3 regions of the Paraglaciecola sp. 2405UD69-4 genome follow, and region 1 is predicted to be linked to each of the others. Evidence: riboswitches for the same ligand, from Rfam matches in the RefSeq annotation. Region 1 holds a riboswitch; each other region holds the start of a gene.
What was found. A riboswitch is a leader RNA that binds a small molecule or an ion and turns the genes downstream of it on or off. The one in region 1 is predicted to bind thiamine pyrophosphate.
Positions count from the first base shown of each region.

Region 2: linked by a shared signal. The riboswitch ahead of ACMUMK_RS10100 (TonB-dependent receptor) and the one ahead of thiD (bifunctional hydroxymethylpyrimidine kinase/phosphomethylpyrimidine kinase) in region 1 are both predicted to bind thiamine pyrophosphate.
Region 3: linked by a shared signal. The riboswitch ahead of thiC (phosphomethylpyrimidine synthase ThiC) and the one ahead of thiD (bifunctional hydroxymethylpyrimidine kinase/phosphomethylpyrimidine kinase) in region 1 are both predicted to bind thiamine pyrophosphate.

Region 1 is NZ_JBLIXM010000001.1:597,325-608,074, forward strand. Features, by position in the region: gene thiO (glycine oxidase ThiO) at 1-471, opposite strand, end outside; gene thiD (bifunctional hydroxymethylpyrimidine kinase/phosphomethylpyrimidine kinase) at 468-1,298, opposite strand; TPP riboswitch at 1,366-1,471, opposite strand; gene ACMUMK_RS02705 (PhzF family phenazine biosynthesis protein) at 1,695-2,492, shown strand; gene ACMUMK_RS02710 (alpha/beta fold hydrolase) at 2,554-4,509, opposite strand; gene ppc (phosphoenolpyruvate carboxylase) at 4,709-7,330, opposite strand; gene ACMUMK_RS02720 (FKBP-type peptidyl-prolyl cis-trans isomerase) at 7,509-8,129, shown strand; gene ACMUMK_RS02725 (SulP family inorganic anion transporter) at 8,287-9,852, shown strand; gene ACMUMK_RS02730 (response regulator) at 9,970-10,356, shown strand; gene ACMUMK_RS02735 (MalY/PatB family protein) at 10,415-10,750, shown strand, end outside.
Region 2 is NZ_JBLIXM010000002.1:833,234-843,983, forward strand. Features, by position in the region: gene rimI (ribosomal protein S18-alanine N-acetyltransferase) at 1-432, opposite strand, end outside; gene ACMUMK_RS10075 (DNA polymerase III subunit psi) at 460-975, opposite strand; tRNA gene ACMUMK_RS10080 (tRNA-Trp) at 1,032-1,108, opposite strand; gene ACMUMK_RS10085 (phosphotransferase) at 1,222-2,016, opposite strand; gene pnuC (nicotinamide riboside transporter PnuC) at 2,013-2,618, opposite strand; gene ACMUMK_RS10095 (hypothetical protein) at 2,618-2,875, opposite strand; gene ACMUMK_RS10100 (TonB-dependent receptor) at 2,931-5,018, opposite strand; TPP riboswitch at 5,078-5,182, opposite strand; gene ACMUMK_RS10105 (hypothetical protein) at 5,281-6,132, opposite strand; gene ACMUMK_RS10110 (acyl-CoA thioesterase) at 6,200-6,577, opposite strand; gene ACMUMK_RS10115 (tRNA(Met) cytidine acetyltransferase TmcA) at 6,641-8,740, shown strand; gene ACMUMK_RS10120 (tetratricopeptide repeat protein) at 8,792-10,066, opposite strand; gene ACMUMK_RS10125 (energy transducer TonB) at 10,066-10,677, opposite strand; gene ACMUMK_RS10130 (ExbD/TolR family protein) at 10,679-10,750, opposite strand, start outside.
Region 3 is NZ_JBLIXM010000004.1:221,700-232,449, reverse strand. Features, by position in the region: gene ACMUMK_RS14990 (DUF3299 domain-containing protein) at 1-208, shown strand, start outside; gene ACMUMK_RS14985 (methyl-accepting chemotaxis protein) at 335-1,954, shown strand; gene uvrA (excinuclease ABC subunit UvrA) at 2,039-4,861, opposite strand; gene thiC (phosphomethylpyrimidine synthase ThiC) at 5,156-7,096, opposite strand; TPP riboswitch at 7,261-7,383, opposite strand; gene ACMUMK_RS14970 (5-methyltetrahydrofolate--homocysteine methyltransferase) at 7,686-9,041, opposite strand; gene ACMUMK_RS14965 (TonB-dependent receptor) at 9,056-10,750, opposite strand, start outside.

The sequences.
Region 1 (10,750 bases):
TTTTAGGGTGCTAAGGGCTTCTCTTGGTGATAAATGGGCTTCAGAAGGGTAATACAAAGCCTTTGAAAATTTTGGGGCTAGGTCAGGCTCTAATGCTGCTATACCTGCTGCATCCAATACATCATAATTTTGAGTACGTTTAGCAAAGCGTTGTAAGTCGGCTTGATCCCGGCCTAAAGCCAAAACCATGGAGCCTTGCTGCTTGACCAGCTCTGTATTGTCTTGCCACCACTTTGCAGCTTTTTGTCCATATCTAACTACCGCTTCTTCAGCACTTTCTGCCTCACAAAAAGGCGCAAGCATTCCACCCGCCCACCAAGAGGTAGATCCAGGTCCGGGCGCTAATTGGCGCTCTAGTACAGTAATTGTTAAGCCTTTATTTACTAACTCAGTTGCCACACAAAGGCCGGCTACTCCGCCCCCTAGTACAGTGATCTGCTCTGGCTTTTGGGCTAATACGCCTGTACTCATAATTGCTTCCACAGATGATGGAAGTGATGCACTGGTCCGTGGCCTGAACCTACATTTAGCTGGTCAGCGGCTAAGATAGCTTGGTGCAAATAACTATGGGACAAGGAAACCGCTTGGTGCATATCAACACCTTTAGCCAGCCAAGCTGCAATACTTGCAGAATAGGTGCAGCCTGTTCCATGGGTGTTCTTAGTCGCTACCTTTGGTGCTTTAAGGACACTTGTTTCAGAATTCGCTGTTATCAATAAATCGGTACATATATCGCCTTGGCCATGACCCCCTTTAAGCAATACGTATTTAGGACCTAGTGCTAACAGTTTTTTGCCGTAATCAGTTAGCAGGCTTTCATCTAGTTGCTCTTGAGCGGGTAAACCCAATAAAACAAGAGCCTCTGGATAATTAGGCGTAAGTAAATCTACCTTTGGTATAAGTAGGGTTTTTAGCGCATGCACAGCATCCTCTTGTAAAAGTGCGTCACCGGATTTGGCGATCATCACAGGATCTAGCACCACTAAACCTTGGTAATCTTTTATGGCTTCGGCTACGGCTTCTATTAATTCGCTAGAATACAACATGCCAATTTTAATGGCTTTAACATCTAGGTCGCTAAGTACAGCAAGAATTTGAGCGGTAACGATATCTATGGGGATACCATGTACAGCGGATACTTCGAGGGTGTTTTGAGCCGTAACGGCTGTTATGACACTTGCGCCATATACACCATTTGCAGAAAACCCTTTAAGGTCGGCTTGAATACCTGCACCACCACCGCTGTCTGAGCCTGCTATGGTTAATGCGATAGGTGTAGCTATTGAACAATCGGACATCTATATCACCAAATTTAACTAAGCGACATAGGGTGTGGAGGCACGAAAGTGTGCAAAGAGTACGCTGAAATACAGCATATCCGTTCCCTACGCCGATACTAATCGGATCAGGTTCACCGGGTTAATGATATTCATCTCTCAGCCTAAAAATATAGGCACCCCGACGGACTAATTGCCACAGAGAATAAAAGACTTAATCCGAGTTTACAAGCTGCTTAGACGATAAATGTGTTTGCTATGGGTGGCTGCAGTAGACGAATATTATGATTGGGCGCTGGGCCACATTTTGCTGTGGGGGTGTATCACTGCTTTGATGCCCTTCATAAATATTTTAATAGGCAAGGCCTTACTAATCCTAAATAATAGCCTAAGAGTAGGTTGAAAATAGAGAATAAAGTGGAACTTGAAATAAACATAATTGATGCTTTTACTGATACTGTGTTTGCAGGAAATCCGGCTGCAGTTATTATAACTGACACTTGGATAGCGGATTCAAAGATGCAGTCTATTGCCTTAGAAAATAACCTTTCTGAAACGGCTTTCTTAGTTAAAGATACTGCTAATAGCTATCAAATTCGCTGGTTCTCACCCATCACAGAAATTGATTTTTGTGGTCATGCTACGCTGGCCTCAGCATTTGTTTTATTCAAAAAATTTCCAGAGCTTAGTACTGTAACTTTTATTGCTAAAGCTGTGGGTAAGCTTCCCGTAGTTAAAAAAGGTGATGGGGAAATTCAAATGGACTTTCCTAACAATAAGCCAGAGAAAATAGACTCCTGGCCCGGCGCATTAACATCTGGACTTTCAATTGAACCTAACGAAGTTTTCCGTAATCAGCAGGCCTATTTTGTTGTGTATGCTTCAGAGTCACAAGTGTTATCTGTGGTTCGTGATAATGCCAAATTAAAGCAGCTTGCGCCTTTGGATGTGGTTGTAACTTCTGTGTCTGAGCGCCAAGAGTTTGATTTTGTTTCTAGGTATTTTTGGCCTGCCAACGGTGGTGATGAAGACCCAGTAACAGGGTCTATTCATGCCGGTTTGGCTCCGTTTTGGGGGCAGCGCTTAGGTAAGAATGAGCTCAAAGCATACCAAGCCTCTAGCCGCGGTGGCGTGCTTAATTGCAAGGTGACTTCCAATCGAGTACTGATTTCAGGAAATGCGGTTCAATATCTAACGGGGAGCATTACTATCTAACACTAACTTGATAACGTTAAGGTTTGTGAAACGTTATCAAGTTAGGTTTTAGTTTTTTGGCTTATTTTTCGGTTTTCTTTAAGTAGGTATTTAAAAATTCAACGTACGCATTTGACGCTTTTATACGGTTTGCTTTTATAAGAAACCCATGGCCTTCATCTGGGAATAATACATACTCAACAGGTACATTATTTTCTTTTACGGCAGCCACTAGCTCATCACTTTCAACTTGCAATACTCTGGGGTCGTTAGCTCCTTGCACCACTAGGAGTGGCTTGGTGATGTTTTGGGCATGAAAAAGAGGAGAAATACGTTTGTGTCTTTCTTCATCGGTCGCTGGGTCTCCCATCTCGTCATATAATGCTTCTTTGTAAGACTCCCACCATGGTGGAATGGATTTAAGCGTTCGAACCCAGTTGGTCACGCCAAAAATATTAATCCCAACGTCGAATACTTCAGGTTCGAATGCAAGGGCCGCTGCCACCATAAAACCTCCGTAAGAGCCGCCCATTACTCCTATACTATCTTTATCAACCCATTCTAAAGATTCCAAGTATTTTCTACCCCACACTATGTCCTGTAAGTCGCCCTCGCCATGGGCTTTATCATCCATGTGAAAAAATGATTTACCGTATCCTGAGGAGCCTCTGTTGTTAGCACCAAGTACAGCATAACCATGATTGACTAGGTGCTGTATAAGTGCTGAATAACCTTTTCGGGTTTGCCCCCCTGGACCGCCATGAACAAATACTATTGCTGGTACTTTATTTTTAGCGCTGGCTTGCTTAGGTTTGTATAGTGTGGAGGGGATTTCTGTACCATCAAAACTTTTGTATCTAATTATTTGGGCTTCAACTAAGTTTGCTTGGTCGATTTCTTCATTTAAGGCATAGGTTAAACGTTTGGCGGTATCGCCAATATTCATGGTGTAGACATCGCTAGGGCTGGTGTCTCCATTGAGTAAAAATGCTATTTTTTTGTCATCACTTGAAAAGCGGACATTCATAATATTGCCGGCTGGTAAATTTGGAAGTTCTACATCTTTTCCTGTAGTGATGTCAGTTAGTTTGATCTTAGTTTCAGCGTCTTGGTTAATCCCTGAATATTTGTATCTCCCTGTTTGGGAGAAGCCAACAAAGCTTACATCCCATTGTGCTGTTTCATAAGCTTGCTTTTTAGCTGAGGCTAAATCATATAACCAAGCTTGATAAAATTCTCCATGCTCGTCGGTGGAGATAACTAACTGCTGACTATCTGGAGTAAAACTGTAAACACCATACTTTATATTACCTTGATGAGGAGTAATGAGTTTAGCGTCTTCATCAGTTGTTAAGTTTTTAAGGTAGATATTTGCGTCAGCACTTGTCCTTGGCTCAACTGCTGCTAACCATTGGCCATCTTTACTAATAGCAGAAATGCTTAATGCATTATCGTTTTGAAATATTAGCTCTCGATGATAGTCGTCAGCGTTATATGCATATAAATCAAATGATTTTGGATCCCGCTCATTGGTTAATAAATAAAAGCGCGCTTGATCACCCGACCACCCTAAAAACAAAGCTTTGGTATTTGCTGTTGGTGTTAGATCTAGAGCTTTTCCGTCTAGCTCTTGTACCCAAATATGGTTAAGTTCATCACCACCGTTATCTGCTGTGTACAAGAAGCGATTATCATTTGGAAAGTAACTTTCTGCGAAGATAGCTGAGTTGGCAGAGCGGGTCAGTTGGGTTAGCTCAGCACTATCTAAATTTAAAGAGTAAGCGTTGAATATCCCAGTATCATCACTCGATATTAATAGGGTGTTGTCATCGTTTGATATAGCAAACCCTTCTGAGTTAGCCATTACGTATGCAGTGGTATTAAAGAGCGCTTCGGCACTATAAGTTTGAAACGAGTGTTGTGCGTTAACGGGGGGAGCCGCTTCGGTTTTATTAGCGACAGTCTGTTTATTTGGGGCTTTATTGCAACCTAATAGGATTAAAGCAATTAAACATAAAATAGTGGTGGTAATCTTCATTGATTCTGCTCCTTTTTTAACCAATCTATCAAAGGAAATGTTAAATGCAAATCAATTTTAGGTATTTCGATAGTCTTAGGTATAAAGGCTGATTTTGATAAAGACCCGGGGGATGGTTTTGGGGAAGAAGTTCACTAAAATTAAACCAACCTATTTACTAAGGCAGTAAATAGGTTGGTTTAGATGTTTTAAAGCAAATTTAGCCGGTGTTACGCATACCTACGGCTATTCCAGCGATTGTCACCATCATAGCGCGCTCTAGTGTAGCGTCATGCTCTTCATCATCTAACAACCTAATACGCTTCAACAATTCAATTTGAAGGTAATGTAGCGGTTGTAGGTAACCTGCACGTATATTCATCGACTCTGTACCTTTAGGATCGCTTTCCATTACTGTCTTTTGATCTAAAAGTTTGAGAAGTAAATCTATGCTCATTTGTAGCTCAGAGCGCAATGCATCTCCAAAGTGCCTAAGTTCTTCAGGTACTAGGCTTTCATCGTACTCTTTACTGATGTTAGGAGCCGCTTTTGCAAACACCATATCTAACATTGACAATCTAGAATAGAAAAACGGCCAGTTGTCTAACATGTCTTTTATGGTGTCACCTTTGCCAGCATCTAGAGAAGCTTGTACCGCTTTCATTGTGCCTAACCAAGAAGGTAAAACCATACGAGTTTGCGCCCATGCAAATATCCATGGAATAGCACGTAAACTTTCAATACCACCTGTTGGCTTACGTTTAGCCGGGCGACTACCTAATGGTAATTTACCTAGCTCTTGTTCTGGAGTTGCAACGCGGAAGTAAGGCACAAAGTTTTCGTCGTGTCTCACTATTTGGCGGTAATTATCACGACCATCCGCAGCCATTTTGGTGATAGCTTCACGCCATTCTTGTTCTGGTGCTGGTGGCGGCAGTATTAGTGCTTCTAATATTGCACTTGCATAAAGCGCTAGGCTTCGCTGAGCTAAAACAGGCATACCAAACTTATAACGAATGGTTTCACCTTGTTCTGTTACCCTAAATCCGCCGGTTAATGAGCCAGGTGGTTGCGATAAAATGGCTGCATGGGCTGGTAGGCCGCCTCGTCCAATTGTACCGCCACGTCCGTGGAATAAAGTTAATTCAATGTCGTTCTCTTCAGCTAGTGCAACTAAGGCTTCTTGTGACTCATACTGAGCCCAGCCAGCTGCCATAGCACCTGCATCTTTAGCTGAGTCTGAGTAACCAATCATTATGTGTTGTTTACCCTGAATGTAGCCACGATACCAATCAATAGAGAATAGTTTTTTCGTTACGCTGGCAGCTGCATTCAAATCGTCTAGTGTTTCGAATAATGGAGCAACTGGCATAGGCCAAGTTACACCTAGCTCTTTCAGTAACAAGTTTACGCTAAGCACATCTGAAGGAAGACTTGCCATAGATATAATGTAAATACCAAAGCCGTCTTTACCGTTTTCAGAGATGACTTTACAGGTATCAATTACTTCTTGGACATCTGCACTTGGCTGCCAAGTAGCAGGGAACAATGGGCGTTTAGAGCCTAATTCTTTCAGTAAGAAAGCTTGCTTGTCTTCTTCACTCCATTGGCTGTAATCACCTAAACCTAAGTAACGGGTAAGTTCAGCAAATACATCTGAATGTCTCTCTGAATCTTGACGAACATCTAACTTCAATAGATGTACACCAAAACAATGCACTCGGCGTATGGTGTCTTGTAAATGGCCTTGAGCTATAACTGTCATGCCACAGGCTTGCAATGACTCGTAACACGCCATTAATGGTGCAAGTAATTCTTCTTTATCAGAAATCCAATCACTTGTGTCAACAGTGTTGCCTTTAAGCTTCTCTGTAATACCTTCTTTGGTGTTTAAGAGTTTATCTAGTAGCGGTCTTAATACTGCTCGGTATGGCTCAAGTACGTCTCCAACTTGTGCTCTTAGTGCATCGTTGCAGTCGCTCATAGATAATTCAACTTGCAGAAAATCTATGTCTTGAGCAAATAGTTTTGCTGCACGTTTGCGAGCCAATAGTAAAACTTGCTCTGTTACTTTTGACGTTACAAAAGGATTACCGTCTCTGTCGCCACCCATCCATGAGCCAAATTTAACGGGAGATACATCTAACGGAATAGATAAATCAAATTTATCTACAAAGCGTTTGTCGAGTTCGCGGATAAAGTCTGGCACTGCTTCCCATAAAGAATTCTCAATCACAGAGAATCCCCAGCGTGCTTCATCTACAGGTGTAGGTCGAATAGTACGAATTTCTTCTGTGTGCCAAGCTTGGCTAATAAGCTCTGCTATGCGAGTTTCAATCTTGCTTCTTTGGGTTTCAGAGACTTCAGATTCATGTACTTTACTTAAACACTTAGCAAGTTCGCTATGTTTATGTATCAGGGTTCTACGTGTAACCTCTGTAGGGTGAGCTGTTAAAACCAGCTCAATGTTTAAGTGTTCAAGGGCTTTTTCAAAGGTTTCTGCTTGAATACCCGCATCGTCTAAGTGGCTAAATAATGTATCAATAGGATCGTTTTGGTCATTGTTACTATTGAATTCTTGCTCTGCAATATTTGCCAGATTTAAAAATTGTGAGAATGCGCGACCAACGGTGAGCAACTCTTCATTTTTTAGCTCACTAAAAAGTTGTTTCACGCGTTTAGCTGCTTCTTCATCGCCTTGGTGTGCTTTTCGCCCATCTTTTCTTACGGCTTCAATTCTTTCTAGCCAGTCTTCGCCAAGCTGTTCACGGATAGTGTCGCCCAACACAGCGCCTAGGTTTCGAACTGTTCCTGTTAATTGAGAATCTAAAACTTGTGACACATTCGTCTCCATTACTAATTAATAAGCAATTTATACGATACTGACATGTAAACTATTTGTCTAAGCAATTACGCTCTAAAATATACTTTTTAGTGACGTTTACCGATATACTTCCATTTTTTAGCAAAGTGCCATTCACTCAATTCTAAATAGTTGAGGGGGCAAGTTAGGAGTTATAGTGTCAGATAAATTTTCTACAGTAGAAACACAAGCAAGTTACGGTATTGGTTTACAAATGGGCGAGCAATTAGCGGGTAACCCATTTGAAGGTTTAGATATTTCAGCTGTTCAAGCTGGTTTAGCCGATGCTTTTGAGAAAAAAGCAGCCCAAGTTGACAACGATACCTTACGTGTTGCTTTCAACGAAATTCATGAGCGCATGCAAGCAGCAAAAGCTGAGCAATTTGCAGGTGTGATTGCTGAAGGTGAAGCATACTTAGCAGAAAACGCTAAGCGTGATGAAGTGACAGTGACAGAAAGTGGTCTTCAGTACGAAGTGATCACTCAAGGTGATGGCGATGTTCCTGCCCCAACTTCAACAGTACGTACTCATTATCACGGTACACTTTTAGACGGTACTGTGTTTGACAGTTCTTATGACCGTGGTCAGCCTGCTGAATTCCCTGTAAATGGGGTTATCAAAGGTTGGACTGAAGCACTGCAACTAATGAAAGTTGGGACTAAATTAAAACTACACGTTCCTGCTGAATTAGCATATGGCGAGCAAGGTGCTGGTGGCGCGATTGGTCCTCATAGCACACTAATTTTTGACGTTGAGTTATTGGACATAGTGGCTTAGTTTTGAGCGTTTAAAACTAGTCATACAAAAAAGGCCGGTTATCCGGTCTTTTTTATGCCTAAATTCTATCTATTTAACAAACTGTTAAAAGAATATTTTTGCAAATTCTGGTAACCTGCGCATCTTTGTTTTTATAACCCTGATAGTGGAAAGTTAGATGTTTAATTTGATTACCAGTAAAGACGGAACAGTGAAAAATGACGTGTTGTCAGGGATCACAGTTGCTTTAGCTTTGGTACCAGAGGCTGTCGCCTTTGCTTTTGTTGCAGGCGTTGAACCTATGGTGGGTTTGTATGCAGCATTTATGATGGGGTTAATCACCTCTATAGCAGGTGGTAGACCAGGAATGATTTCTGGTGCGACTGGTGCAACAGCCGTTGTAATGGTGGCATTAGTTGCACAATACGGTATCCAATATTTGTTTGCTGCAGTTTTGCTTGCTGGTTTAATACAAATTCTAGCCGGAATATGTAAGTTAGGTAAGTTTATCCGCTTAGTGCCATATCCTGTCATGTTGGGATTTGTAAACGGCCTTGCCATTGTTATTTTTCTCGCCCAATTAGGGCAATTTAAAGTGTTAGATGCACTAGGTAACTCAGTGTGGATGCAAGGTGAAGCTCTTTACATCATGTTAGGTTTAGTGCTGTTAACTATGGCTATTATTTTCTTTTTGCCTAAGTTAACCACAGCTGTACCCGCTTCTCTTGTCGCAATAGTCGGCGTGACTGTGTTAGTGCAAATGTTAGACTTAGAAGCCAGAACGGTAATCGATTTTGTTCGTGATATGTTGCCAGAAGATCAAAAAGCAGCGGCTACTCTTGCCGGTGAATTACCTACCTTTGCTATTCCCATGGTGCCTTTCACTTTTGAAACCCTCTATATCATTTTACCCACAGCTGTAATCATTGCGTTAATTGGTTTAATTGAATCTTTGTTAACGCTGTCTTTGATTGATGAAATGACCAATACCCGAGGTCAAGGCAACAGAGAGTGCATGGGGCAAGGCTTAGCGAATACAGTTAATGGTTTCTTTGGCGGTATGGGCGGTTGTGCCATGATTGGTCAAAGTATGATTAATATTAATTCTGGTGGGCGAGGCCGCTTATCTGGTATTACAGCAGCTGTGGTATTACTTGGGTTTATTTTGTTTGCTGCTCCTTTGATTGAAATGATCCCCCTAGCTGCATTAGTAGGTGTTATGTTTATTGTGGTTATTGGTACCTTCGAATGGGCTTCGTTTAAGATTATTCGTGGCGTAAATAAAGAAGATGCCTTTGTGCTGTTTTTAGTCACAGCGGTAACGGTTATCGCAGATTTAGCCATAGCTGTTATTGTAGGTGTAATTGTCTCTGCGTTAGTGTTTGCATGGAAACACGCTACACATATAAACGCTCGTACCCACGAAGATGAAGATGGTTGGAAAGTTTATGAGTTAGATGGGCCACTATTTTTTGGCTCTGTATTACACTTCAAAGAGCTATTTGACCCGCAAAATGACCCTCAAGATGTGGTCATTGATTTCAAAGAGTCGAGAGTATGGGACTCTTCAGGGGTCGATGCCATTGATAGCCTAGCTGATAAATATCAGGAACAAGGTAAGAAGTTACATATTCGTCATATTAGCCCAGAGTGTCGTCAGTTAATGACTAAAGCTCAACAATATGTAGAAATGAATTTAAATGAAGATCCCCGTTACCATGTGGCCTCAAATAAGTTAGGTTAGTTATTAAGTTGAAGCCCAGCGGAGTCTGGGCTTTATTTTATTTGGTAATTAAATTGACCTTTAGTAGGTGCTTGGTATATACAAAGCTTAGCCTACAGGTAAGTAAAGGATGATTTTGTGTATAACTGCAACGTACTTATAATAGATGACGACACTGTCACACTAGAGTTAATTCAGCTTGTATTGGAAGAACTGATATCAGGTAAAATTATTAGTTATTCGAATAGTACTGAAGCATTAACTTTCATTAATAGTGACAAGATAGATAATATATCACTGGTAATTTGTGATTGGTTAATGCCAGATGTCAGTGGTTTAGATATTTTGTCTGAATTGCGAAAAAAGAGTCCTACATGTCCTTTTTTAATGCTTACTGCGAATGCCACAAAAGATTTGGTCGTTAATGCTATGCGCTTAGGTGCATCTGACTTTGTTGCAAAACCTTTTCACAGCCACGACTTTATTACGAAAGTCGAAGATCTAATTCGTAACGCAGAAGTGTAATACATTGAAGTAAGCACTTCTGCTCTAATAATACTAATAACTTTAAGTGACCAACCCAATGCCTCAATTTGATAAAATTATTGATAGATCTCCTAGTTATGCCTACAAGTGGGAAAAATACAAAGGCCGAGATATATTGCCAATGTGGATTGCTGATACCGAATTTAGGTGTGCACAACCCATTATAGATACCTTACATGAGCGTACTGAACATGGGCTGATGGGATATACCTTGCCTGCTCATCATGCAGATGCAAATGCAGCTGTTGTTAGTTGGATGGCCCAGCAATATGACTGGGATATTTCTGAGGAGTGGATCGTTTGGACGCCAGGGGTAGTGCCTGCATTTAATGTAGTGTGTAAAGCGTTTTGTGAGCCCGGCGATAAAGTTATG
Region 2 (10,750 bases), on a different contig from region 1:
TCCCATAATTAACGCATCTTCTTTACCTGAAGCGGTTGGGTAATAGTTTTTACGTTGTTCTATCAAAACAAAACCTTGTTGCTCATATAGATAAATGGCAGCTTTATTCGACTCTCTCACTTCTAACCATAATTGAACCGCATTCTTACTACTACATGCTTTTATAAAATGTTCTAAAAGTCTTTTACCATATCCTTTTCCTTGAAATTTACGATCAACTACAATATCCATCAGAGTCACTTCATCTAACACTGGCATTGCTATGTAATACCCCATTACTTGCTCATCAATTAGTAGGCAATTTGCAAAATATGGCGGAGTTATACAGTCATCAAATATTCTCTTAGACCATGGGCTAAACTGGCCCTGTACGTGTAAATCGAAACATGTTTGATTTAAATCAGAAGTGACTGCGCTAAATTCTAAGTCCATAGAGTCGTCGATGGTAAGTTTACTAGGTTACAGTGAGTTAACTTTAGCTTCTTTGAGTAAGTCCCAAAGTTGCTTTTTTAGGGTGGCGGATGTACTTAACCCCTTTAAACTTGTGGTATATAATTTTTTATTTTTGTAGCTCAAACTATCCCCCACTCCCCAAAAGATTGGATACTCTTCGTACCTCTGCTCTTGGCCATTATCTACATGAATAACAGAGGTATCCGCTAACTCTAATGCCAGCAAAACATCTTGAAATATTGGAGTAGATAGATCGTCCTTTGTAAAAGTAGTTAATATTGAATCTGTTTTCTTTAGAGGAGCGTTTTGTTTTTTAAGCTGCTGTAATTTGGTCAATGCACTTTCTTTAACGCTAGATGTGTTGTACGCAACTGATTCTGGCTGTTTTAGCTCTTTCATTTGCGCCTCAGAAGGGCTAGCTTCAACTTTTTCCTGGGATAATAAACCCCAATTGGAAATCCCCATTTCAGTTAAAATGGCGCTTTGATATGTGCTAATTGATGAATGGCTAGTGCGTGTCATATTAAAACAATATCATGAATTGAAAGTTGATTGTCGATACATTGACAAAAGAAAGTTGGCAGGAGTGGAGGGATTCGAACCCCCAACCATCGGTTTTGGAGACCGCTGTTCTACCAATTGGAACTACACTCCTGCTGAGGGCCTGAATTATACTGACGTAAAGTAAAAGGTAAAGTAATTTTGGTTATCCCTTTAGCATCCACAAGTCAACTGCACACTTAACAACCAATAAGTGCTTATTTTAAGCTAATCGATTGTTTTTGCAGCTGCAAACCAAAGGCGATTCGTAAACTCAACCAGAGGTAGCATCCCTTTAATTTTTTGCCAAACATCTTCCCCATGCTTTCCCATTAGCTCACTATAAACAGCACACAAATGTACAGCCTCTTTATGGCCTATTTGATTGATCACGACGCATGAAGCCAAATCAAAATAAGGATTGGATAACGCACTGTATTCCCAATCAAATACCTTGGGCGTTTGACTAGCGGTAACGTGAGATAGCGCCAAATCGTTGTGACAAAATACCACTTCCTCAGAGCATGCGTAGCGCCATATGTCAGTGTATTCTTGCAATAAGATTAAGTCTGCTGGCTCTACCCTAGGTTCCAGTATACTAATGTAATGTGCCCACTGTGCTGGTAAGTCTAGAGGATAGGCATGAGTCACTTTCACCTTATGAATTCTGACCAAAGCTTTTGCTAATTGCTCGATAATGACAGTCTTAGATAACTTAGCCTTATTTAAGGTTTTATCTTCTACCCATTGGTCAACTTGAAACAGATGTCGGCCTGATAAATAAACAGGCTCTATGGCCAAATGGTTAGCAAATAGTTCTTCTTGAAGAAGAAATAGGGCTTGCCTATCTAACTTAGCAATTGAATCTGATTCAAATGTTTTTAGAAAATAACAGGTACTGCCACTTTGAAGGCGGTAACTACTATTAAGCGCACCGCCATCCATAGGCGTTATAATAAAATTTGGCTGAAGAAATACTAAACTTGATAATTCTTCTTTTATGGTGCGTAAGAAGGAGTTCATGTCGCAGCTATATTGTCGCTATTAATAGCGCTATCCCCTCGCCATTTAAGGTAACCGTAAACAGCAAACCCCACATAAAACAGATATAAAACCCCAGTCAAAGACATACCTTTAGAAAAGTATAGATACACACCAAATATATTAATGACTATCCAGTACAACCAATTTTCTCTCACTTTATGGGTAACTAAAAAAGTCGTAAATACACTAAAAACAGTAATAAACGCATCTAAATATAAGTAACTAGAATCAAATATCGAGCTAGCATAATAACTAAGTCCAATCGCAGCTAATGATAAACCGCTGATGAACAACAAATGATAAAATATAGGCAAGGTTTTAACAGTAATCGATTGCTCTTTGCTTCCTGTCCATTTGAGCCAACCGTATACCGCCATCAACATAAAATAAATATTCAAAAGGGTGTGAAACGGCAAAGACACGCTCCAAAACAACCATGTATATAGTGCGGTGCTAACTAAAGCACAAGGCCAGCACCAAACATTTTGTAATGCAGCAAGCCAAACATAGGCTAGAGCTAAGATAACAGCAACCCCTTCTAAGAAAGACGTCGCTGTAAGCTGTGCGATGAAACTATCAATCACACTTTTGAGCTCATTTTGTCACCGTTAAGAAACTTACACACAAAAATGGCCTGGCCTATTTCTTTATGGCTCCGTTGCATTTCTTCAGCTAACAGTTGCATTGTGGGTAAATAGTCTCCACTCACAATAGTACTAGTGGCACTGGTGCTCACTTTGATGTTTTCATAGCTATTTAACCTGTCAATAAAATCCTTTATTGGCTCTAAATATTGCTCGTTTAAAGGATACATAGATAACTCTGCAACTAACTTCATCGTAACTCCAAAGTAAAGAGCCGAACTCAGACTGAGTTCAGCCATTAAAAATCAACTAATACTGATATCTAACATTGATACCTACACGGCGCGGTTCACCGAATTGCTCGTATACATGTGGAGCATATTCATCTCTCGGGTCATTTCCGAAGGCGAAGCCTCGATTAGCATATAGCTCATCAAATAAATTTCGGGCATATAAACTAACCATCCAATGCTCGTATTGATAATCTAGACTTGTATGGGTAAGAAAAACGCTGTCAGACTTATTATCGTGACTAAAAGAGTAATAAAAATCATCTTTAGCATCGAATTCAATTAACCAATTAATACTCTCTGTTATTTCCCAGTTTACGCCAGCATTAACGTGATAGGTGGGAGCATGAGCTTGTTCTCGGCCATCGATATTAGAACCATCTTGGCGGGTGATATTACTAATCTCAGTTTTTAAGTATCCAATATTAGCAAAAGCACTTAGGTCATCAGAAAAAATATAATTGATAATTGCTTCAACCCCGTAATTTTTACCATCTGTAGAGTTCTCATAAAAATCAACGAATGATTGCTCGTTAACAATAGAGTTTTTATATTGAACGTCATCTCGTTTTTGGTAAAAAGTACTGAAGTCAACAGTTAGAGTACCCTCTTGGTTGGTACCTTTGATTCCAAACTCAATACCAATAAGAGACTCTGCATCAAAAATAGCGTTATCTAAAATAGTCTGTCTAAAATCAGCGACGTCTTCATCGTCCACCTTACTTAAAGACTGTCCATTGACCCCACCCATTTTATAGCTACGTAATAAGCTGAGGTATAACATGCTATTGTCGCCAACATTTTGGTGATAGCTGATTTCTGCTCCCCAATCAGAGTGATCGATTGATTCATCTGTAGAATAAGAATCGCTATAGTCTAGGGTTTGTGATGCAAGGCGTAGGCTACTCGTTATCCACTGAGAGTCAGATATAAGATATTTATATTGACCAAACAAAGCTAAATCAAGACGGTCGACCTGACTCTCAAAAGGATTTTCCAACCAAGTATATTCACGAGTTAAATCTTCTGACCTATCAGAAAAATAACCACCAACCACCCAAGTGTTACCTTCGCTGTTTTTACTACTTAGTTTTACTTCTAAATTGCTGTCGTTACGGTCTCTCAAATAGTGATCGGTAGAAGAGTATTCCCAACCTGGAGCTATACCAACATAACTCCAATCTTCATCATAACCATAACCTAAATCGGCTTGCATCAGACTTGCTTGAACTTTCAAGTCGGCAAAATCTAATCCTTTATAGTCAACAAGTAGACCTAGAGCTTCACTTTTTTGAGTATCGAAACCAGGCTCGTCTGACAAGGTAGTTCGGTCTCTATTAAGTGAAAAAGCATCATAGCCATTGTCAACATCAATTAAATGCACAACTGTCTTTATGTTTAGTTCCTTATTAACTTCCCAGTTTAGCTTTCCCCTTACCGTTAATTCATCAATGTTATTTGTATCTTCTCTGTCTAACCAAATGTTATCAATGAAGCCATCGCTGGTATTTTGGTGAACGGAAAGACGATAATTAACTGAGTCACTAACCGCACCACCTACAGCGGCTCCAAGGTTCCAACTTCCATAATTGGCGACACCAAACTGTGTGTCAAAACTGGTTTCGTCATTGGCATCATTACTGATAACATTAATCATTCCCGCTAGGCCATCAGCGCCAAAGCGAGCACTATTAGGGCCCTTAAATATTTCTACTTGGGCAATATCAAAAGTACTTGCACCTGCTAGTAACCCTGAATAATTAATTCCGTCGACTAAGTAACCTACTGAAGGGTTTACAGGATCCGTAAACTGACTACGCTCACCTATTCCTCGAATTTGTACAAACCGCCCTCTGCTTGCGCCACTGGCAAAATTAACATTGGCAGCTCGATTTAGAATATCTTCAAGATGTTGTGCTTGACGGGCTGTAATGGCTGCTTCATCCAGTATAGAAATACTAGTAGCCATCTTAGATAAAGGTGTACTTACTAAGGCACCTTGAACTGTTATAACTTCTACGTTTTCTTCAACGGTTTGAGCCGATACAAGAGTGTTAACTAAAAAATAGCTAACTAAGGTCGCTAAGGGCTTTTTACTAAACTTCATTTAGGAGGATCTCTTCAGAATTGATTGAAAAGATCCGGCTTTACGGCACGTAAATGGGAATAATTATGTCTTACCATTCCTACGCCGGTATTATCCGGATCAGGTGTAAGGGTCATGAGTTTGCACTCAAATCTCAGCCGTATTTGGCCCCCCTTGGTGTAAAGCAACAAGTTCTAAACTCGTTGCTATGAGAGCACATAGTGTAACAGTGCCATGCTGATTAGCAATAAAAGTTAAGATATGTGAAAGAGCAAAAAGATATTTAGTAAGTTACTTTTACTTTAACTAATTTGTTCTTGGAGAAAAACGAGTTTTCCTGTGTAAACCAAACTTCATCGTTACTAGTTATACAAACACCTTCCACTTGTCCATATCCTTCTAAGTTAAAGTACTTAACAAGATTTAAATTTTCATCCAATATGGTCATAAAAGGCGAAAAAAATCCCAGCCCCCAAACCTTATATCCAACTAAAACAAACTGTTTACGCTTGGTATCATAATCCCCTCCAGTAATGACACCTGGTAAACCATTCACTTCAAAAGCAGGTTTTATAACTTGCTCATCAGTAGTTTTGTCTAACTTATAGATAAATAGCGTTCCAGTATCCCAACTTTTCGAAAATAAATATAAGTTACTACCATGGTTAACCATGGCTTCAGCATCAAAATCATGGGCTAAATATTTATTATCATTGGTTATGTTATTCGAATAACTAAACTCGACCGTCTCTATAACTTGCGCCTCACCAGTTCTAGTTACTTTTTGGATCTTTAATTTTTTTCTATTGCCTCTGTTATTACCGATATCTCCTATATACAAGTAATTTTCGTCACCGGTTATTGCTTCCCAATCTTTATTTTTAATATCTAGGGAGCGGCTGCTAACTATGATTCCTTTATTATCTATTTCATATATAACAGCCTGGTTTCCCGAGTCGTTTAGCGTAAAGGCTGTGTCATTACTGGAGCAAAATAGCGCAGATGACTCTTTTAATTCAGCTGGCAGGTCATACTCTTCGATAAGAGTATAATTCTCATCTTGTGCTGCACTTACTTCATTTAAAACTAATAGAAAAACTAGCGACGTTAACAATATTTTATAAACCAGTTTCAAGTATTCATCCATTTAATATATGTAGTTAAAATCAACAAGCAGCGTAACCTGATTTACGGTTAAAGTATTAACTTTCTAACAAACTATCTGTCTTTCCATGGGGTTTAGGCAACCTAGTTTCAGCGTCTAAACTTACAAATACTATATCATCAGCCATACATATGGTCTTTTTAGTAATTTTATTTCTCACTAGGCATGTAATAGTGATAGACGTTCTCCCCACTCTCTTAGTTTCAAGTCCAAACTCTACAACATCTCCTTGCATTGCAGGCGACTCAAAACTAATTTCTCCAATATGTTTAGTTACTAGAACGTTAGTTTCCAATTGGCAAATTGCATAAATAGCCGCTTCTTCATCAATCCATTCTAACGCCCTCCCCCCAAACAAAGAGTTTGCATAATTTAGATCATTGGGCATGACCAACCTTCTAGATAAAAAGCGCATTCGTATTCCTCATTTATTTTGCTTACACTATCTCAATTACGATAGAGAAAGAATCCTAATTAAGTGAACTCACCTAGTCAATTAAGTATTTGGTTTAAAAGCCGAAATAACAAACCTTGCCATAGACAATTATTAGTAATTAGCGGTGATAGAGACTGGGTAAACGAGTGTGTAGACTCCTTAACTGAATTAGTTGACGAAAACTCATTATTCGTAGGGAAAAAGCAATCTAACGCCGACACCATTAATATCAAAGACTATCAAAGTAAATTAGGGCAAGAGTACAACCATTTAATCCTAGACTGTTTTGAAGGCTTCAGAGCAAACGCTGCAATAGCCTTAAGTGGTACGATTAAAGCAAATGGGGTAATGATCCTATTATGTCCGCAGTTTTCAGACTGGATAACATATCCTGATCCTGAAAATGCTAACCGTATTTCTTTCGGTTATAACCGCTTAGATTTACAAAATAACTTCTACAACTATTTGTCTTCTAGTTTTGTAAATAGCCAAGACGTAGCTATTTTAACTGAAGAGTCATTTCAATCTCCTATTTGTTATTTAGGCGATACAATTACTGAAAATAGATACGCAGAACAAGAAGAAGCCATACAACTTATATGTAAACATGCACTTGGAAGAGCCCATAGGCCACTTCTTGTAACTGCTGACCGAGGGCGAGGCAAGTCATCAGCACTTGGCATAGCTGCCGCTAGCATGATGATCGATAAAAACTTAATTATATGGGTAACAGCTCCTTTAAAAACGAATACTATACAAATATTCAACCATGCCCAAAAGCGACTTCCCAACGGTCATCAATCCAATAACTACTCCCTAAATATCAATAATAGTTCCCTTAGCTTCAAAGCTATAGATGAAGTGCTGTCGAAGAGCGAGCTACCGGATGTGCTATTTTTAGATGAAGCCGCTGCCATACCAATACCTATTTTAATCAAGCTATTAGAAAAATTTCCGAGAATTATTTTTAGTACAACAAGCCATGGCTATGAAGGGAGCGGCCGAGGTTTCGAAGTAAAATTTATCAATATTATTAAAAAGCTAAAACCAAACTATAAAAGAATACATTTAAATCAACCAATTAGATGGTACGCATCAGATACACTAGAGAATTTTTGGTTTAATACCATGTTTTATAATTATAAAAGAAATGGTATCTCCCATAGCAACAGCAAAGAAAATTTTACTTTTAGAAAAATAAGCCAAGCTGAACTTTTAGAAGATCATAATTTACTGGAGGAAGTTTTCAGCCTACTTCTTGAGGCTCATTACCAAACAAGCCCGGATGACTTACAAAGGCTTTTAGACGCTCAAGAACAACATTGTTTTGCTTTAATGGACAACGACCATGTTATAGGGGTTGTTCAAATTATCGAAGAAGGGGGCGAATGCCTAACTGACATGAAAGAAGCCATAGCAGAATGCAGTAGGCGCTTCAAAGGTCACTTAGTATGCCAACAACTGGCCTCTACGTATTATCTGCCTGAACTATGTCTATTAAGACACTGGCGAATTAGTCGAATAGCTATAACCCCTAAATTACAAAGACAAGGCTTAGGAGAAGCTTTGATAAAACATATCGAGCAACAAGCTAGCTTCGATAATATAAATCTATTAAGCGCTGCTTTTGGGGCAAACACGGATATAATTAAGTTTTGGAGTAAAAGTAAATTTAGCCCTGTTCAAATATCCCACAAAGCAGAGGTATCAAGTGGCGAACAAAGTTGTATTTGCATAAAGGCAATCAACACTACACCAAAAGGCTTAATTGATAGATTAGAGAAGGAATTTTCTGAAAACTTTAGATTTAATCTAAGCAAAGTACTGCAAAATATATCGACTGATATTGCACTGATGCTACTCAAGCAATCGAACCATGAACTAGAAACTTATAATCACGACAAGGTACTTCAATTTATAAATGGAACAAGGCCTCTCGCAAGCTGTTATAAAGATATTTATTTAGCTGTGTCTTCTAATATAGGCAATTGTAACATTCCCAAAAGGCACTCTCTTTTTCTAACTGCTTTTATCATGCAAAATAAATCACATGAAAAGATAAAGTCTGAGTTTACATTAACGGGGAAAAAACAAATTGAATCGCTCCTTAGAGCTTGTATGAAAGACTTAATACTAAATTAAGATTTGCGAAGATATTGATGATATAAAAAAAGCTCCCGAAGGAGCTTTTTTTTAAAGTGTTATACCACGGTTTTTAGCTTTTTCTTTGATATAAGGTTCCCAACTTCTCGCACTACGAGCTGTTGCCTTATCCTTCTTAGCTTCTAACACATGTTTGTAAGCAGTTTTGAAGTTACCTTTATAAAAATTGGCTTCCATCATAGTTAAATGAATACGGCCAACTTTATCAGAGCCACCATCTAAGGCCTTCTGTAAAGCAACTAACGAATCATTATACTGCTCAGCAATATAAAGCATAACGCCTTGTTTTTGATACATATCAGGATCAGAAGTAAGAATAGCTGTCTGTTCATAATAATCAGCAGCTTCTTTGAACTCCTTAGCTTGTTGATAAGAAGTAGCAATACTAGTTAAAGTTTTCGCATCCTTTTCAACAAGTCCTGAATCAATATGCTTCTCAAGAACTTTAGCAGCCTTGATAGGAATATCATTCATCGTATACAACTGGCTTAAAGCTTTAATTTCAGCGGCCTTAGTCAAGTAACCCTGACCATAAGCAACCTCAAATGTAGATAAAGCTTTCTTATTGTCTTCCACTAATAAATAAAAGAATCCTAGTTGCGTCCACTGAGCCTTATCGTCAGAAAAAAGTCTAACAATATCTTCTTGAACAGCTATGGTTTCTTTATACATTTTGCGGTTGTAATAAGAAGTCATTTTGAGCGCGTAAGCTGTTTTATTTGGCTTATCTGACAAGCTAATAGCTTTGTTGATAGGCTCTATAATTTCAGCAAACTTACCAGTTTGATAATATGCGTTTGAAATTCTGAAATAAACATCAAAATCTTCTTTACAGGTTGTATCCAACCAACGGGTATACCACTTAATTGCATCTCCATATTCTTCTTCTTGAAGACTTAAATCTGCAATCAACTTGATAGTACCAACTTGCTCAGAGTCATTTAACTTATTAACAGATACAGCCTTTTGTAAATACTCTATAGATTTCTTACCTTGACCACTTTGAGTGGCAAGTAAGTTACCTATAAACCTATCTGTAAAAGCTCTATCAAACTCATCCGACGTTTCAATTTCGTATAAAACTTCTAAAGCTTCTGGTACTTGATCATTGTTATAAAACTCAAGCGCTTGACCTACCTTTTTACCCACTTTTTGACTAGGGATATTGGTAGGTCCACGTTTATAATCAGGACAAGCTATCGGACCAACTGGTTTTGCTTTATCTTGAGCATATACTATGCTCGGAGAAGCCGCAGCCACAGTTAACGCTGAAACCGCACACAAATGTTTTAAATATTTCTTCATTATGATTGATCCAACTTAAAGTCTAATTGCACAGTTAAGCCAAACTGTTTCATTGGTTTTCCATCTTCGATCTTAGGCTTATATTTCCACTTACTTAATGCCCTACGTGCTTCTCTATCAAAAACACGTTTAGGGTCAGCTTCAATAACCTTAACATCTTCAACACCACCAACTTCGTTGATTGTGAAAGAAAGTTTTACCCAACCTTCTTTACCATCACGAGCAGCTTGAACTGGGTATTTTGGTTCAATACGAACGATTGGTGTAGCTTCACCGTCACGCATTGCACCTACCCCACCGATATTTACAGAAGCACCACCTACATCAACACTCGGCATACTAAACCCAAGTCCATCAGTACTAACATCAGCTACATCTGGTTCTACAGGCTCAATTTTAGGAGGCTGTTTGGGTGGAGGCGGTGGCGGTGGCGGAACACGCTGTCTCAATTGAGTAGCATCATCCGGCGCAGCCATCACTATGTCAATAATTGGAGAATCAGTCTGCTTTTGAGGCGGCATAGATGTATTTGATATTAATTTAGCCATCAATACAAAAAGCCCGAACGCAATTGCGGCCCCTACTAATATAGAAACTATTAATCGACCCATATTAACTTCCCGCCGTTGCTATTGAGATTCGATCAATACCAGCTGACTTAATTTGATCCATTACATCAACAAC
Region 3 (10,750 bases), on a different contig from region 1:
GCTCGTTCCCTACTTTGGCGCATGCATTCACGTCCCGCCACCGCCACCTAATCAAATTGTTTATGTGAAGTTTTCTATGGATATGCCGATAGAGTCCATATACGATGCAGTGTGGGTAACAGGCACTATATCTACGACAAGTTGGCAAGGAGATATAGCAACTGTTGGTTATTCATTAGAAGGTATAGCGATTATGCCCTATGATTAACGATTAAATTGATAAGCAGCCATTCGCCGATAATCTCAATAGCGTCTATATTTGATACTAATTGTTAATTTAATGTAGTGAGAACACATAATACAATTTGGTTTATATAACTATTAAGGTAACTCGATGAATTTTTTACACAAAATGTCTATAGCGCAGAAGTTGTACATGATCCCTATAATTGGGACAGTCGCATTTCTATTATATTTAGGTATTACAACAGCCAATGCTTTAAATAATGTAAATATTTTAGAGAGTGTAATTGAAGTTGAATACCCATCATTAGATTTGTCCAAAACGGCCTTAGTGAAAATTGAGAAGGTAAAAGAATCCTTAACCAGTGCCGTAACTACAGCAGATGAAGATACTCTAAATAATGCTGAAATTTACGCATCAGAAACCAAACAATTATTGCAACAAATTAAAGCAATTGACCCTTCATTAAGTACACAAGTTAACAACATACAAAGCGCATTTGATAGTTATTACAGTATAGCCTTTGAAGTGTCAAAAACTATGATAGAAGGTACAGCCGATTATTCAAAACTTGGCGAAATGTCTGCATCGATGAACAACTTTTACGATAATGCTTTTGCTGGCTTAACTGCATTTAAGGATGCGAGATTAGAGTCATTTCAAACCTATATCAAACAAGCGAGCGCCAGTGGCGAATCGATGATTTCAATTGGGTTCATATTGGCAGTTTTTACCATAGTGCTGCTTTTTGCTACCGCAATTCCAATTGTTAATGGGTTAAAAGGAAGTATAGTTCAAGTGGTTGATTCTCTTAAAGATATTGCCAAAGGAGATGGTGACTTAACCGTTAGGTTAACTTCCAAAAATAAAGATGAGATTGGTGAACTAGTACACTGGTTTAACGAGTTTATGGAGAAGCTTCAAAGCATAGTGAAAGACATTGTAGAGTCAACCTTGCCTTTATCTCAATTAGCACAAAACCTTAATCAGCTCACCGAAGATACCAATAAAATTATTGATATCCAGCAACGTTCTGCTGCTCAAGCAAAAGAAGCGGTTGATGATATGAGTGAAAGTGTAAACGCGGTAGCCGCCAGTGCCGCAGAAGCAGCTACTGCAGCGGTTGACGCCTCAACCGCAGCTAGTGATGGACAAGAGGTTGTGAATCACACCGTACAGAGCATTCAAGAATTGGCTGCGAATGTTGACGACAGTGCTGAGGTTATCAGTAAACTTGAAGCTGACTCTAATCAAGTTGGGGTCGTCTTAGATGTGATAAAAGGCATTGCCGAACAAACTAACTTGCTAGCGCTAAATGCTGCCATCGAAGCCGCAAGAGCAGGTGAGCAAGGACGAGGATTTGCCGTTGTTGCCGATGAGGTAAGAACATTGGCTTCTCGAACCCAACAATCTACAGAGCAAATTCAAAGCACAATAGAACAACTGCAAGACGCCGCTCGTTCCGCTGTTAGCGCCATGGCAAAAGGCACAGAGAGAGCATCTACAAGTGTAGAAACAGCCAATAAAGCTGGTACCAGCCTCACAGCCATAACTGAAACGATTAACCGAATTACCAGCATGAATGACCAAATTGCGCACTCAACTGGAGATCAGCAGTCTGTAGCTGAAACAATAAGTTCTAACGTAGATGCTATTCACCAAAAGATAACAGAAATCGCATCCAGCTCTAAAGAGATTGGCTCAGCCAGTGGTGAATTGGCACAGTTAGCCCAACACTTAGAGGGAATTGCGACTCAATTTAAGGTCTAGCATAGAGTGTGAGACTTAAGTTAGCTTCACTTGACACAAAAAAAACCGCAATCATGCGGTTTTTTATTATTTAAAAATCTGTCTCTACAGTAACGGCTTAAGAAATCTTGCAGTATGAGAGCCTTCAACTTCTGCTACTTGTTCGGGGGTTCCTTGGGCGATGATTTGCCCGCCACCTGCGCCACCTTCAGGGCCTAAATCAACAATCCAGTCCGCTGTTTTTACTACATCTAGGTTATGCTCAATGACCACTACAGTGTTACCGTGATCTCTTAACCTGTGTAACACTTCTAAAAGTTGCTTAATATCATGAAAATGCAAACCTGTGGTTGGCTCATCTAGAATATATAAGGTTTGACCTGTATCTCGTTTCGATAACTCTTTTGCCAACTTAACACGTTGCGCCTCACCACCTGACAAGGTTGTGGCTGCTTGCCCTAAACGTATGTATGAGAGCCCAACGTCGATTAAGGTTTGCAGTTTTCTTGCTATTGCGGGTATCACATCAAAAAATGGCCTAGCTTCTTCTATTGTCATTTCAAGTACTTGATGAATGTTCAAGCCTTTGTATTGAATCTCCAATGTTTCACGGTTGTACCTTTTACCCTTACAAATATCGCACGGTACATAAACATCAGGTAAAAAATGCATTTCTACCTTAATAACACCGTCTCCCTGACAAGCTTCACAACGACCGCCTTTAACGTTAAAACTAAAACGTCCTGCTTTATAACCACGAGATCTTGCTTCTTGTGTACCGGCAAATAACTCACGAACGGGCGTAAAAATACCAGCATAGGTAGCAGGGTTAGAGCGAGGTGTTCTGCCGATAGGGCTTTGGTCTATATCCACAACCTTATCTAACATTTCCATACCGGTTATAGAAGTGTAAGGAGACGGCTCTCCTGTAGTTGCTCCATTCAAATCACGGTGTGCAATTTTATAAAAGGTGTCGTTTATTAGGGTTGATTTTCCTGAGCCAGAGACACCTGTCACGCAAGTCATTAAGCCTATGGGCGCTCTAAAAGTGACGTCTTGTAAGTTATTACCTGATGCCCCTTTTAGCTCTATCCACTTATCATCTTCAACTGTGCCCCGTGTCGCCGGAACTTCAATTTTCTCGCGCCCAGAAAGATACTTACCAGTAAGCGAGTGTTCACTGTTCTTTATATCTTCTATGGTTCCTTGAGCGACTATTTCACCACCGTGAACACCTGCCCCAGGACCAATATCTAGGACAAAGTCCGCTGCTCGAATAGCATCTTCATCATGCTCTACCACCAGCACTGTATTACCTAAGTCTCTGAGATGAACTAGGGTTTTCAGTAAGCGTTCATTGTCTCTTTGATGCAAGCCAATTGAGGGTTCATCAAGCACATACATTACGCCCACTAGCCCAGCACCAATTTGACTTGCCAAACGAATACGCTGCGCCTCGCCGCCAGATAAGGTGTCGGCACTTCGAGATAGAGACAAATAATTCAACCCAACATTAACGAGAAAGCTCAACCTATCATTAATTTCTTTAAAGATTTTTTCAGCAATTTTCTCTCGCTTACCCGTTAAGGTTAACTTAGAAAAAAACTCTAGAGCCTCAGCTATGGATAAGTCAGACACCACATTCAATGGAGTATCACCAACAAATACGTTTCGTGCTTCTAACCTTAAGCGAGAGCCAGAGCAACTAGAACAAGGTTGTTGACTGAGATACTTTGATAGCTCTTCACGCACTGCATTTGACTCGGTTTCTTTATAGCGCCTTTCCATATTTGGAATAATCCCCTCGAAGGGATGTTTACGCTCCATGATGTCACCGCGGTCATTAATGTACTTAAACTTTAAAGAAGTACCTTTACTGCCGTGTAACACTATGTCTTTGGCCTTTTTATCTAACTCACCAAAAGGTACATTCAAATCAAACTCATAATGATCAGCTACAGCTTGTAACATTTGAAAATAATAGTAACTACGCTTATCCCAGCCTCTAATGGCTCCACCTGATAAACTTATTTCTTCATTGGCAATGATTCTATGTGGGTCAAAAAACTGCCTTGTGCCTAAACCATCACAAGTTTGACAAGCACCAGCTGGGTTATTAAAAGAAAACAATCGAGGCTCAAGTTCGGCCATGCTGTAGCCACAATGTGGGCAAGCAAAGTTTGCAGAAAAAACCAATTCATCTTTGTCTGGTTCATCCATGTATGCCACTTTTGCGGTGCCACCAGACAAGCCTAATGCTGTTTCAAATGATTCAGACAGCCTAAGCTTTAAATCATCTCTCACTTTGAAGCGGTCGACTACTACTTCAATAGTATGCTTTTTGTGTAAGTCCAACTCCGGAGGATCAGACAAATCACAGACATTGCCATCAATTCGGGCTCGAATAAAACCTTGGGCGGCTAAGTTTTCTAAGGTTTTAACATGTTCACCTTTTCTATCTTGAACAACGGGTCCGAGCAACATTAACTTGGTATCTGCTGGCATCTCTAAAACACGGTCAACCATTTGGCTAATAGTTTGTGCATCTAGTGGTACTTGGTGCTCCGGGCATCTAGGCTCACCAACCCGTGCGTATAATAATCTTAGATAATCATAAATTTCGGTAATAGTACCTACGGTCGAACGTGGATTATGGGATGTAGATTTTTGTTCAATGGATATGGCTGGAGATAAGCCTTCGATATGGTCCACATCGGGCTTTTCCATCATAGACAGAAACTGACGAGCATAAGCCGATAAAGATTCGACATATCGTCTTTGGCCTTCGGCGTATAGAGTATCAAATGCCAAAGAAGACTTTCCTGAACCAGACAAACCTGTAATGACTGTTAGTTTATCTCTAGGGATATCTAAATTTATATTCTTCAGATTATGAGTTCGAGCCCCACGTACTTCTATTCTATCCATTAGTTACCAGATGCGCCGTAAAAGAAGAAGTATTACACAATCTGCCATCTAGCTCTATGTTGATTATGCCAATGACATAAGTTAATTATAGAAACCATACATCGGACAAATAACAAACAATAGTAACCGCTGTACACTTAACTGGTTCAATCATGTTTCCCCGTCTATAAGTACACAGCGCACCTAGGCTTAATATTTTATTCTTGGCCTAATAGCCCCAACTTAGCAAAATTAATTGCACGCTAAGTTGGGCAAGGTGAATTAAAAATCCATCACATTATGGGCCTGTTGGTTTTAGTCAATAGGCCTATATAATTGTGCTCCTTGTGCCTTAAACTCTGCAGATTTTTCAGCCATAGCAGACTGAATGTCAGCGTTACTTAAGCCACTTCTATCAGCAGCCAGTCGAGAAGCATCTTGCTCAACCTGAATATTTTGTTTTGCAGCATACTCTCTCACTTCCTGCGTAATCTTCATTGAACAAAATTTAGGTCCACACATAGAGCAAAAGTGCGCGACTTTTGCAGACTCTTGGGGCAAGCTTTCGTCATGATAGGCCCTAGCGGTATCAGGGTCTAACCCTAGGTTATATTGATCCTCCCATCTAAATTCAAAACGCGCTTTAGATAAAGCATTATCACGAATTTGCGCCCCAACATGCCCTTTAGCTACATCTGCTGCATGGGCTGCTATTTTGTATGCTATCAACCCTTGCTTTACATCTTCTTTATTGGGCAAACCCAAGTGCTCTTTGGGTGTGACATAGCACAACATAGCGACTCCGTGCCAAGCTATCATGGCAGCGCCAATACCTGAGGTAAAATGATCATAACCAGGTGCAATATCTGTGGTTTGCGGCCCTAATGTGTAAAAAGGTGCCTCATTGCAAATATCCAACTGTTTATCAATATTTTCCTTAATCAACTGCATGGGAATGTGGCCAGGCCCTTCGATAATAGTTTGAACATCATACTGCCAAGCTATTTTCACCAGCTCGCCTAATGTTTCTAATTCAGCAAATTGGGCTTGATCATTGGCATCCGCAATACAACCTGGACGCATACCATCTCCTAAAGACAGGGAAACATCATAGGCAGCACACAGTTCACAAATTTCTTTAAAGTGTTCATATAAAAAGCTCTCTTTGTGATGGAACAAACACCACTTGGCCATAATAGAGCCGCCTCTAGACACTATTCCAGTGAGGCGTTTGGCTGTCATAGGTACATAGCGAAGTAACACCCCCGCATGTATAGTAAAGTAATCAACTCCCTGCTCAGCTTGCTCAATTAAGGTGTCTCGAAACACCTCCCATGTTAAATCCTCAGCAACACCATTTACCTTCTCTAGAGCTTGGTAAATAGGAACCGTACCAATAGGCACAGGGGAGTTACGGACAATCCATTCTCGGGTTTCATGTATATAGCGACCGGTAGATAAATCCATTACTGTATCGGCCCCCCAACGCGTTGACCACACTAGCTTTTCTACCTCTTCTTCAATTGATGAGGTTACGGCTGAGTTACCAATATTGGCATTTACTTTTACTAAAAAGTTACGGCCTATAATCATAGGCTCTGCTTCTGGGTGATTAATATTTACGGGGATAATTGCTCGCCCCCGGGCCACTTCATCGCGTACAAATTCTGCAGTGATTGGCTGGCTTACCTTAGCTCCGAAAGCTTGGCCGGGCGCTTTTTGTGTTAACACTTGGTCACTCACTTGCTCGCGGGCCATATTTTCTCGAATAGCTATGTATTCCATTTCGGGGGTAATCATGCCTTGTTTGGCATAATACATTTGAGTCACGCGTTTCCCTGCTTTTGCCTTTAGAGGTTTATCTAAAGAATCAAAACGTAGGTGGTCTAAACCATCATCTGCCATACGCTGTTGGGTATAACGTGAACTAGCATGGGCTAGCTGCTCGACATCGTTACGTTGCATTATCCAATCACGCCGCAGTTTATTTAGTCCCTGACGTACATTGATGTTGGCATGTGGATCAGAATAAGGTCCGGCACAGTCATAGACCATGATATCTGGGTTTTTCTCTTTAATGGGCGCTGTTTCAGTTCCTCCTAAAATAGTATCTGTTTGCGAAATAGCTCGCATACCTACTTCTATATTATGAAGCTTTCCTTTTAAGTAAACCTTACTGGAGTTTGGGTGTAAAAGAGGTTTGAGGGTATCTATAAATTGTTGTGCATGGGCACGAGTTTGACGACGGTTTGACATTAGCAATCTCACATAGTGTTAATAAAAGTGTAGTTTGCTTGTCTGGAGAGTAGGTGTTGAAAAGCGCCAACAAAGTGCTGTTACCATTTATGTTTAAAATGATAAGGCAATACTCTGTTAGGCAATATTGTTCAAAAATATGCACATGTTAAATAAACATATTCAATCACATTACGCTTGTTTCCTTCGCGAGTTCTAACTCGATCAGGTTCAACGGATCCCGAATTAACGGTCTCAGCTTATGATTTTTAACTTAATAACAATCAATAGCACTCCGACAAGAGCGCGCATTATAGGCAAACAAAACCCATAGATACAAGGTGTAATCAGGGAATAAAATCAACCATATAAATTATCGTTACTCGTTGATAAGAGGTGAAACTAAGAGCAAGTGAACTTTGGTGGCTATGTTTACAGCGAATTGTGCGGCATTTATATAATTAAAAGCCTATTGGAAATAAGCCTGAGGTAATAAGCAAGGCTAACTTTGCTAGCTAAAAAGCCATAAAGTAAAGCCAAGTAAGATTAAGGCCTAGCAGTAGTGCCAATAAGTACGCATGTAAAGCGTACTTATTGGCCCAATTAAGAGCTAGTGGTCTTCAGCTATACCCAACCAAACAACGGCCGCTGGAGTAAAGTCTAAACTAATTTCTTCGGATACCTGCATATCATCAAGAGACAAACTCAATACCTGCTGTGAAACTGGATTAGTTATAAATAAAACCTCTTCATGTTGTGAAGCCGTCATTGCAAACGACTCACCCTCTTCAAGTTCAGCAGCGCTGGCATTCGCTACATCAATTTTTTGAGAGAACTCCCAATGCACATCTCCGTCTTCATCATGCTCTTCAAGTAAAGTCACATATCCTAGGTTATCCAAAATAGCCAAGTACTCTCCTTCATAAGAGAACCCATAAGCTACTGGACTCGCACCTTCTGATGCTTGCCAATCTATCAGCCCCATACTTTGAGAAGTGGGTGAAATAGAAACAAGAATAGCACCCACACCGTCGTGTGAAGAAGCTACTCCAACGAAGGCCTCATTGTGTTCATGGCCATACATACTGCCAACTCGGACACCATCAAGCACATCAATATTTTCTATAAAACTACTACTAAATACTTCATCGTCTTCAAGTAATAGAAGTACGCCGTCACCACACCCAAACGCTACAGCCGTTTCATTTTGCGCTGCTCCGTGGAGGTCCGCACACTCACCGTCAAAACTCTGCTCTAGTTCATATTCATCATCATGCAAATGATAAACTGCAACGCTATCTGGCAGTATAGTGGCGGCAGATAGGGTCTCTGCGTCATCTCGCCTGACTGATGTAATTAACATGTCACCACGAGGCTCAGCGACACCGTGCATATTAATAGTAAAATCTAGGGTAGGCACATCAGTGATTTCACTAGCAATTTGGGTATCTGTCACTACTTGCACTGCTGACGGAATACCTAAGTCTGCATCGCCATCATAAAACACTGCTAATTGCCCATCGTGAGTTATGACATGAGTCGGGCTACTACCTATTAAGGTAAAATCGGAAAAAGCTGGGTCTTGCTCGTAGTCATGTAAATGCTCTACATGGTCTTCACGCCATAATCCACCATCAAGAAACTCTGTTAAGTCGTTACTTCTGTTATTTATAACTGCATAACGGTAACCAGCAGAAGCACTTAGACTACTGCCCTCAAAGGTACTTGAAAAAGAGTCTAAAGATTCATTGGTATCTAAATCAAACACTGTAAATAAGTCAGATGCAGCATCGCTTACCACTAAGCGCCCCTCTGATTCAATCTCATACTCAGAATCATGATCGTGATCATCTTCATCTTCTGTTATTTCAATTGACTCTAGTTCAACAATATCGGTTGTAGCGTCACCACAGCCTGTTAGCAATAATGCGCTAGCAATAGCACTTAGAAAAAATATACGTTTCATTTATAAGTTCCTTTTTAGAAGTAACCACGTACACCAAAAGCCAAGTTTCTGCCTGGTCTAGGTGCAATGTTTTTCAAGAATGAGGTATGTACTCTGGCTTCGGTATCAGTTAGGTTTTCACCACTTAGATACACGGATAAGTCCATAGTGTTTAATGGGATATCGTAAGTAACACTGGCATCAACTAAGGTGTAGCCTGCGGTCTCAGTTTCAAACGAAGCAATATCATCTTGCTTTGCATAATGAGTGATATCTAGATCCGCTCTGAGCCTATCTAACGTATACTCAAAATGCGTACCTACACGCATAGGTGAGGTTCGAGGTAGTGCTCCGCCATCTCTGAGACGAGCTTTTACGTAATCGGTAAATACATTAACTTTTAAGTCATCTGTAGCCTGCCAAGCTAGCTGCAGCTCAAATCCATGTAAAACTGCATCAGCTGAGCGAAACAAGTAAACAGGTAACTCGTCAGTATGCTCATCAGTTTCAGTCTCGCTGGATTCTTCTTCATCATGGTCGTGATCATGGCCACTTTCAGCAAACAAACCTGTGTCTATCTGATAATAGTAATTATCCACTTGGTTATAGAACACATTAAAAACAAACCCTAACTCACCTTGGGTTTTTCTAAAGGAAAGGTCTATGTTATTAGCGGTTTCTAGATCGATGGGTGAACTTGATAAAACAAATTGACTATCCTCATCTGCATCAAGGTCAAACAGTGCACCTATTTCATAAGTTTGCGTACCTATGTGAGGGCCAAACGAGAGCAACTCAGATGCAGAGGGTGCCCTTTGCGAGCGAGACACAGATACACCTAAGTTATAACTTTCGTTAATCGTGTATACGGCACCTGCTGAGATTGACACTGGGGTAAACTCTTGAGCAACACTAAATTGGCGAATCACTTCACTTTCTTCATGATCGTGATCGTGGTCGTCTTCTGACTCCTCTTCGTCATGGTCATGGGCTTCTAATTCAGGTAAAAGTACACTTGGAGCGTCTAATGTAACCCGCTCTATCCGTGCACCTAACTGAAGTAAAATATCTCCAAAGTGACGTTCTTCCATTAAAGCGACAGCAAACATTTCCATATCTGAGGGAGGCGTAAACGCCTCTTCGCCTTGAGCAAAAACCTCGCTAGTTTTGTAATGTAAACTTAACCCTCCTCGCCACTGTGCATAAGGAGTATGGATAAGCTCAACACGGGCTTCATTAGTTTGGTTACTAAACTCTGTACCTGCGGCCCCACCTTCAATTTCAACATGCTCATAATCGGTCACGCCAACACGAAAGTGTGCACTTTGTAAAAAGCTGTCTTGAAAATCGTACTCGCCTAACATTTGCCACTTAGTTTGTGATAAATCAGCAAATACCGCTTCATCGCCATGGCTATGACCAGGAATGCCATACTCTCTATCAAACTTATCTACCGCTAGGCCGACATATCCCTGTTCAAACAAGTAGCTGCTACCTAACGTAAATCCATGAGAGGTTTCTGCACTGTTTTCAACTGTATGTTCTCCAGAAGGCTCATCAATATCTGGAGCCACAGGGGTGTCATAGTCATCTGCATCACGATAAAAACCATCAGCGTAGAACGCGAAATTATCTAAGCCTGTAGTTAGATTAAAAGACGCAAGCTTTTGGCTATTCACCGTTTGCCCTTCAAGTAATACCTCACCTTGGGTCTCATTTGAGGTGGGAAC